DNA from 2 places in the Mycolicibacterium arabiense genome. Region 1 is predicted to be linked to the other one. Evidence: riboswitches for the same ligand, from Rfam matches in the RefSeq annotation. Region 1 holds a riboswitch; the other holds the start of a gene.
The links. Region 1 has a riboswitch for glycine ahead of gcvP (aminomethyl-transferring glycine dehydrogenase). Riboswitches for the same ligand answer to the same signal wherever they lie in the genome.

Region 1 (4,379 bases):
AGTGCGCCAAGGCGCTCGCCGAGTACGGCGTGGAGCCGCGGCACCTGCGCGCGTTCCGGTCGGCGGCCGACCGGCAGTCGGACCTGATCGCACAGATTGCGGGACCGGTGGACAAGGCCCGCCGGGAGGGTGCACGAGACCGGGCGGACGATCTGGCGCGTGAGGTGGCTGCTCTGGCGATCACGTTGCACACCTCGCTGATCAAGTCCGCCGTGCGCGACGTTCTGGATCGCTGAGGACTAGACTCGGATCGACGATCTGAGGGTGCGGAGGGCAGGCACAGATGGGCGAGGTTCGCGTAGTCGGCATTCGCATCGAACAGCCGCAGAACCAACCGGTCCTGTTGCTGCGCGAGTCGAATGGCGACCGTTATCTACCGATCTGGATCGGTCAGACCGAGGCCACGGCCATCGCGCTGGAACAGCAGGGCGTGGAACCCGCGCGGCCGCTGACCCACGATCTGATCCGCGATCTGATCACCGCGCTGGGGCATTCGCTCAAGGAGGTGCGGATCGTCGACCTCCAGGAGGGGACGTTCTACGCCGACCTCGTCTTCGACCGCGACATCACGGTCTCGGCGCGGCCGTCGGACTCGGTGGCGATCGCGCTTCGCGTCGGCGTGCCGATCTACGTCGAGGAGGCGGTGCTGGCCGAGGCCGGCCTGCTGATCCCCGACGAGGACGACGAAGAGGGCACCGGCGCCGTCCGCGAGGACGAGGTGGAGAAGTTCAAGGAGTTCCTGGATTCGGTGTCACCCGACGACTTCAAGGCCACCTGACGGCCGTTGGTCACGGATGCGTCTCATCTGGCCGACGAGCTTCGACACGCGGCGCATGTTTCCAGAATCCGCGTGCCGGGCAGCCATACTCGGATCAGACTTCAGTCATTCAAGGGCCCGGCCGGGAGCGTATGCTCGACACACTCGAGCTTGAGCAACCGTGCTGCGTCGGAGTTCCGGCTGCGGCGCACGAAGCGGGTTCGATTCGGCGAGAGGATGGGCAGTGGGCGACACGCCACGTCAAGGAGAGTTGGATTCGACTTCCGATGGCGCGCACACGCAGGCCCCACCGGCCGTCGTGAACGAATACGTGCAGGGTCGCCTCTTCCCGGATGACTCAGTGCCCGACGAACTCGTCGGCTACCGCGGGCCCAGCGCATGCCAGATCGCCGGCATCACCTACCGCCAGCTGGACTACTGGGCACGGACGTCGCTGGTGGTGCCGTCGATCCGCAGCGCGGCCGGATCCGGCAGCCAGCGTCTGTACTCGTTCAAGGACATCCTGGTCCTCAAGATCGTGAAGCGACTGCTCGACACCGGCATCTCGCTGCACAACATTCGCGTCGCGGTCGACCACCTGCGTCAGCGCGGCGTGCAGGACCTCGCCAACATCACGCTGTTCTCCGATGGCACCACCGTCTACGAGTGCACGTCGGCCGAAGAGGTCGTCGACCTCCTGCAGGGCGGCCAAGGCGTGTTCGGCATCGCCGTCTCGGGCGCCATGCGCGAGCTGACCGGTGCGATCGCGGACTTCCCCGGCGAGCGTGCCGACGGCGGCGAGTCGATCGCCGCACCCGAGGACGAACTGGCCTCGCGCCGCAAGAGCCGCGACCGCAAGATCGGCTGACTGACGCCGCCGCGGTTCACGGCCGCCGCGGACGCGGCTGACCCAACCGTTCGGTAGACTCGACCTGCATCGTCCCCCTTGCGGGAGAGTTCCGTCGTCGCCAGCGACGGGCGCCGAAGGAGCAATACCTCTCCATCAACCTCTCAGGCACAAGGACCGCTTGGGGCCCCGATGCCTCTGGAAAGTGGTGCGTCGGCACGTCCGGCACACCCGCCCATGGGGAAAGGCGCCACGACACCGAGGCAGAGACGCCTCAGACGCCGAATCTCTCAGGCGCCCGCTACGGGTCGACGACAGAGGGGGAGGACCGCGAGCGGTTCTGGGTAGCGTCCTGCGCCCCCGTGTCGAAATGAGGCCCACGTGTCCGGTAGCCATCCCCATCCCTCGAACGAGCACCACGTGCCCCGGTTCGCCGACCGTCACATCGGTCCCGACGCCGACGCGGTCGCGACCATGCTCGACGTCATCGGGGTCGAGTCGCTCAGCGAACTCGCCGAGAAGGCACTGCCCGCAGGCATTCTCGACGCGCTGACCACCGAGGGCCTCGCACCCGGCCTCGACGACCTGCCCGCCCCCGCGACCGAGGAGCAGGCGCTGGCCGAACTTCGCGAGCGCGCGGAGTCGAACACCGTCGCGGTGTCGATGATCGGGCAGGGCTACTTCGACACGCTGACCCCGGCCGTGCTGCGCCGCAACATCCTAGAGAACCCCGCCTGGTACACCGCGTACACGCCGTACCAGCCCGAGATCAGCCAGGGCCGGCTCGAGGCGCTGCTCAACTTCCAGACCATGGTCGAGGACCTGACCGGCCTCGAGGTCGCCAACGCGTCGATGCTCGACGAGGCCACCGCGGCCGCCGAGGCGATGACGCTCATGCAGCGCGCGGTGAAGCGGTCGGTCAACCGCCTCGCCGTCGACTCCGACGTCTACCCGCAGACCGCGGCCGTGATCGAGACGCGGGCCAAGCCGCTGGGCATCGAGGTCGTCACCACCGATCTGCGCAACGGCCTGCCGGAGGGCGACTTCTTCGGCGTGATCGTCCAGTCGCCAGGTGCCAGTGGTTGCGTGACCGACTGGAGCGGGCTCATCGAGCAGGCCCACGAGCGCGGCGCGCTGGTGGCCGTCGGCGCGGACCTGCTGGCGATGACGCTGCTCACCCCGCCCGGTGACATCGGCGCCGACGTCGCGTTCGGCACCACCCAGCGCTTCGGCGTTCCGATGGGCTTCGGCGGCCCGCACGCCGGTTACCTCGCGGTGCACACCAAGCACGCCCGCCAGCTGCCCGGTCGCCTCGTCGGCGTCTCCGTCGACGCCGACGGCTCACCCGCCTACCGCCTGGCTCTGCAGACCCGTGAGCAGCACATCCGCCGCGACAAGGCCACCAGCAACATCTGCACCGCCCAGGTGCTCCTGGCCGTCATGGCCGCGATGTACGCCAGCTACCACGGCTCCGACGGGCTGACCGCGATCGCACACCGCGTGCACGGCCACGCACTGGGCATCGCGACGGGGCTCGAGACGGCGGGCGTGGAGGTCGTGCACGACGCGTTCTTCGACACCGTGCTGGCCCGTGTGCCCGGCCGCGGCGAGCAGGTGCGCGCCGCAGCCAAGGAGCGCGGCATCAACGTGTGGCTGGTCGACGCCGACCACGTCTCCGTGTCGTGTGACGAGGCCACCACCGCCCTGCACGTCGAGCACGTCCTCGAGGCGTTCGGCGCCACTCGCGGCGGCCAGCACTGGCGTGGGCCTGCGGTGCACACCCGCTCGTCGGAGTTCCTGACCCACCCCGCGTTCACCCGGTACCGCACGGAGACCGAGATGATGCGGTACCTGCGGTCGCTGTCGGACAAGGACATCGCGTTGGACCGCAGCATGATCCCGCTGGGCTCGTGCACGATGAAGCTCAACGCGGCAGCGGAGATGGAGCCCATCACGTGGCCCGAGTTCGCCCGTCAGCACCCGTTCGCGCCGGCCTCGGACACCCCGGGCCTGCGCTCGATGATCGCCGAACTCGAGACGTGGCTGACCAAGCTGACCGGCTATGACTCGGTGTCGCTGCAACCCAACGCCGGGTCCCAGGGCGAGTACGCCGGCCTGCTGGCCATCCAGGCCTATCACCTCAGCCGGGGTGACGAGCAGCGCAACATCTGCCTGATCCCGTCGAGCGCCCACGGCACCAACGCGGCGTCGGCGGCGCTGGCGGGGATGCGGGTCGTGGTCGTCGCGTGCCGGGAGAACGGCGACGTGGACCTCGACGACCTGCGCGCCAAGATCGCCGAGCACGCGGATGCGATTGCGGCGCTGATGATCACGTACCCGTCGACCCACGGCGTGTTCGAGCAGGACGTCGAGGCGATCTGCGCCGCGGTGCACGACGTGGGCGGCCAGGTGTACGTCGACGGCGCCAACCTCAATGCGCTGGTCGGTCTGGCCCGGCCCGGCAAGTTCGGTGGCGACGTCAGCCACCTCAACCTGCACAAGACGTTCTGCATCCCGCACGGCGGCGGAGGCCCCGGTGTCGGCCCGGTCGCCGTCCGCTCGCACCTGACCCCGTTCCTGCCGGGCCACCCGCTGGCCGGGGAGCTCTCCGACACGTACACCGTCTCGGCGGCACCGTACGGGTCGGCGTCGATCCTGCCGATCACGTGGATGTACATCCGCATGATGGGTGCCCCGGGCCTGCGGGCGGCGACGCTGACGGCGATCGCGTCGGCCAACTACGTCGCGCGGCGCCTCGACGAGTACTACCCGGTG
Region 2 (4,379 bases), 2.1 Mb from region 1:
CCGCGGCGAACGACCCGTCCATCGACACCGTCAGACGATCCCCGGATCAGGCCTCGTGGGACATCGGAGATCGATCAGTGACCTGCATCGTCACCTTCGATCCGCCTAGGCGGGGCTCCATCCGTCAGCCGTGACGGCAAATGTGCCAACTAATTGTTTCGATCGGGCCATATCGGATACCGCTCCAGTGGGCCGCGCTGCTTGTCGACGCACATCGAAGAGCAGGTCCAGCGAAGCCCCGTCGCGCTTGCGTTCAGACAGAAGCGCGATACGAGAGCGGCGGGGCTTCGTCTCAAGTATCGGCAATCGTTCGGGATCGCCAAAAACCTGACGGCCGCGTTCACATTTTCTTCAGAACCGACCGGATCCGCCCGCGTGGCGACGTTTACGCATGGGTCAACGGGGATAGCCTCCCGACCATGGACGGTCCCGGCCTGTTGGGCGGCCGATACGAACTCCGCGACATCCTCGGGTTCGGGGGAATGGCCGAGGTCCGTGACGGCTGGGACACGCGTCTGGACCGGGCCGTCGCAGTGAAGCTGCTCTACCCGGGCTTGAGTTCGCAGCCCGAGACCCGCGAACGGTTCACCGTCGAAGCGCGCTCGGCTGCCGCGCTCAACCATCCCGACATCGTCTCGATCTTCGACTTCGGCGACGACGACGAGTCACCGTTCATCGTGATGGAGCGGTTGCCCGGCGAGACGCTGGGCGACCGAATCGAGCTGGGCCAGCTGTCGTCGGCCGAGGTGCGCGAGGTGCTGTGCAGCGTGTTGTCCGCGCTGTCGGCGGCACACGCGGCGGGCATGCTGCATCGCGACGTCAAGCCGGGCAACGTCCTGCTGACGTCGTCCGGCGGGGTCAAGCTCGCCGACTTCGGCATCGCGAAGACCCCCGGCGGGGCCCACACGACGACCGGTCAGATCGTCGGCACGCTGGCCTACCTGAGTCCCGAGCGGATCGCGAGCAAGCCGGCGTCCATCGCCGACGACCTCTACGCCGTCGGCGTGGTCGGTTACGAGGCGCTGACCGGCGAGAAGCCGTTCCAGCAGGACGAGATCATGCCGTTGGCCCGGGCGATCCTCGAGGAGGATCCGGTGCCCTTGACCACGCTGCGCCCCGACGTGGACCCCGACCTCGCCGCCGTGATCGAACGGGCGATGTCGCGCGACCCGCAGCGCCGGTTCGCCACTGCCGACGACATGCGCGACGCACTCACCGGGGGAGCGGCCCGCCGGTTCACCCCCGCCCGGCCCGTCGCGTTCGCAGCTCCCGTGAGTCAGCCACCGGTGTCCGCACCGTCGACGGGCTCGACTTCGCGGCCGATCACCAGGGTGTTCGACGCGCCCACCGACACGTTCCCGGCCGTGTCCACGAGTGCCGTCGACGACGGGCACAGGGCAGGCAGGGGCCGGGCCGTCGCCGTGGCATCGGCAGTCCTGTGTTCGATGGCAGCGCTGGTAGTGGTGTTTGGCCTCGATCGGTCGCCGACGTCGACACCGAGCGACACCGAGCCGGTCAGCATCAGCACGCCCGCCGCGCCGCCCCCCGCACCGCCGCCGCCTGCTCCGCTGACCGTCACTCAACTGGCACCCGCCCCGGTCGTCGAGCCGCAGGCCCCCGCGCCCGCTCCCGTCATCGAGCAGGCCACGCAGCAGAAGGAGCGCGGCGGCAACAACGGAAACGGCAAGGGCAACGGCAACGGCACCAAGAAGCCGAAGTAGCTCAGCGGTCTAGCGGATCCACTTCCACGGCTTGTCCCAGTGGCCGGGCGGTACGCCCACGACGTGGCCGATCTGACCGGGAGGCACGCCCAGCCACTGGCCGACCTGTCCCGGCGGCAGCTTGGGATCCCAGTGATCGGGGTCGGCCTGGGCGGGCGCACCCGCCGCCATCGCACCCAGTCCCATGGCCGCGGAGATCGCCGCCGTGGCTGCGAGCTTCTTCACGTTCACCGGTCACTCCCTTCGTTCGGTCACGCCTGTGCCCATGATCAACACCCGGCACGGCGGTCGTGTTCCGGCATCGTCGTTGCCCGACGCCGCGGTGCTTCCGGCGGTACCCTCGGTGAACAACTGAACATGCCGTAGACGCGTGGCGGGAGAAACCTCCTCAACCGGAGGCGCCGTAGGAGCAATGTCCTCCCCAGGAATCTCTCAGGCCCAAGCACCGCCGCGTCGAGGCGACTCTGGAGAACAGCGACCGCACTGCAGCCGTCGCTTACCGAAGGTGAAAGGCGTTGCGGCGCCCAAACTCTCAGGTGCCAGGACAGAGCGGGGAGGTGCCGTATTCGATGCCCTCCTGGGCGCGACGAAACCGGAGTGCCTCGTGACCATCAGCGTGTTCGATCTCTTCACCGTCGGCATCGGGCCGTCGAGTTCCCACACCGTGGGGCCGATGCGCGCCGCCGCACGCTTCGTCGAAGGCCTCTCCGACGACGGCGTGCTCGCCGCAGTCCGTGACCTGCGGGTGGAGCTGTTCGGCTCGCTCGCCGCCACCGGCGCAGGCCACGGCACGATGTCCGCGGTGCTGGTGGGGCTGGAGGGCCTGCATCCCGATCGGATCGATGCCGACGACATGGCAGCGCGGCTGCAGCGGATGCGCGAGACGGGTCTGGTCCGCCTCGGCGGGCAGGTCGAGGTTCCATTCCGCGAGGCCGACATCGCGCTCTCACCGCAGATCGTCCTCGACCGGCACCCCAACGCCATCACGCTCACCGCTCTCGGCGAGGACGCCGACGTGCTCGCCGCCAAGACGTACTTCTCGGTCGGCGGGGGGTTCGTGGTCGCCGAGGAAGAGGCCGCCCCCGACCCGGGGCAGGCCAAGGGCGTCGTCTTCGGATCGGCGCGCGAACTCCTCGACCTGGCGACCCGCCGCGACACGTCGATCTGCTCGGTCATGGCCGAGCACGAGCAAGCCCTGCGACCGATGCCCGAGGTGCGTGCGCGTCTACTGCACATCCGCGACGTCATGGCGCAGTGCTTCGAGCGCGGCATCGCCCAGGACGGCTACCTACCCGGCGGGCTTCAGGTCCGCCGGAGGGCGCGGGCCTGGCACGAGCGGCTGGCGGCCGAGGATCCGGAACGCGATCCCGTCTTTGCCGAGGATTGGGTGAACCTGGTAGCGCTCGCGGTCAACGAGGAGAACGCCGCGGGCGGACGCGTCGTCACGGCGCCCACCAACGGTGCGGCGGGCATCATCCCTGCGGTCCTGCACTATGCCGTGCACTACTGCCCGGCAGGGCGGGCCGACCCCGACGACACCGCCGTTCGCTTCCTGCTGACCGCGGGGGCGATCGGGTCGCTCTACAAGGAACTCGCATCGATCTCCGGCGCGGAGGTCGGGTGTCAGGGCGAGGTGGGCTCCGCGGCGTCGATGGCGGCGGGCGGCCTCACCGAAATCCTGGGTGGCACACCGGCTCAGGTTGAGAACGCCGCGGAGATAGCGATGGAACACAGCCTTGGTCTCACGTGTGATCCGATCGCCGGGCTGGTGCAGATCCCCTGCATCGAACGCAACGCGATCTCGGCGGGCAAGGCCATCAACGCGGCACGGATGGCGATGCGCGGCGACGGAACCCACCGGGTGAGCCTCGACGAGGTGATCGAGACCATGCGGGCCACCGGCCGGGACATGAGTTCCAAGTACAAGGAGACGTCCGCGGGCGGATTGGCCGTCGCCGTCAACGTCGTGGAGTGCTGAGCCCTACCCGCGTCCGTGGCAGCTCTTGTACTTCTTGCCGCTCCCGCAGAAGCATGCACCGCGCCGCGGTATCGGCATCTCGTCGAGCCGACCGGCGAGGGCCTTGTCGATGACGTCGTCGAGCCTGCCCGGTGTGGCGGGTTCCTCGGACAGGATCCAGATCGTCAGCAGCACACCGACGATGGCGGAGAGAGCGGTGGCGACCACCGGCGGCTCAGCGGACTGCCCGCGAAGCCACCTCGCGAGTGGGGCGGACACCGGTTCGACGGTCTCCGCCAGGACCTCGACCGACTCGGCGGAGTCGACGGTGCGCAGGGCCGATTTGAGCTGGAACAGGTCGCGCGCCGGCATCCGGTAAAAGACGCCGTCGAGACCGAGGCGGTTTACCTGACGTCCATGACGACGGGACCGATGCATGCGTGCCGCATGTATCGGAACGGATGATCGCAGATCGGGCAAGCTCCATCATCGTCTTGCTGCGTCACCGCCTGGTGCGGTCGGAGGCGGTGGGCGACCATGGTGGTGGTGTGCGTGAACAGCGTGGACAACATGACAGTCCCCCCAGACGTCGAGCGATGTTTTCCCCGTGGACCAGCATAGACCGGGAAAACCGACGTGGACGTCAAAAGTTAGCAAATTCTCCCGCGTCAGCCCGGCGGGGCCGGTGCGGGGGTCGGCGC

Region 2: it holds a riboswitch for glycine, as region 1 does, so the genes downstream of both, G6N61_RS14480 (L-serine ammonia-lyase) here and gcvP (aminomethyl-transferring glycine dehydrogenase) in region 1, are expected to answer to the same signal.

The regions. Positions count from the first base shown of each region.
Region 1 covers NZ_AP022593.1:593,801-598,179, reverse strand. The annotation lists gene ftsR (transcriptional regulator FtsR) at 1-236, shown strand, start outside; gene G6N61_RS04530 (bifunctional nuclease family protein) at 284-778, shown strand; gene G6N61_RS04525 (MerR family transcriptional regulator) at 1,002-1,625, shown strand; glycine riboswitch at 1,697-1,794, shown strand; glycine riboswitch at 1,795-1,932, shown strand; gene gcvP (aminomethyl-transferring glycine dehydrogenase) at 2,025-4,379, shown strand, end outside.
Region 2 covers NZ_AP022593.1:2,674,295-2,678,673, reverse strand. The annotation lists gene G6N61_RS14495 (septum formation family protein) at 1-134, shown strand, start outside; gene G6N61_RS14490 (serine/threonine-protein kinase) at 420-1,721, shown strand; gene G6N61_RS14485 (hypothetical protein) at 1,731-1,952, opposite strand; glycine riboswitch at 2,086-2,179, shown strand; gene G6N61_RS14480 (L-serine ammonia-lyase) at 2,326-3,699, shown strand; gene G6N61_RS14475 (SEC-C domain-containing protein) at 3,703-4,050, opposite strand; gene G6N61_RS14470 (hypothetical protein) at 4,347-4,379, opposite strand, start outside.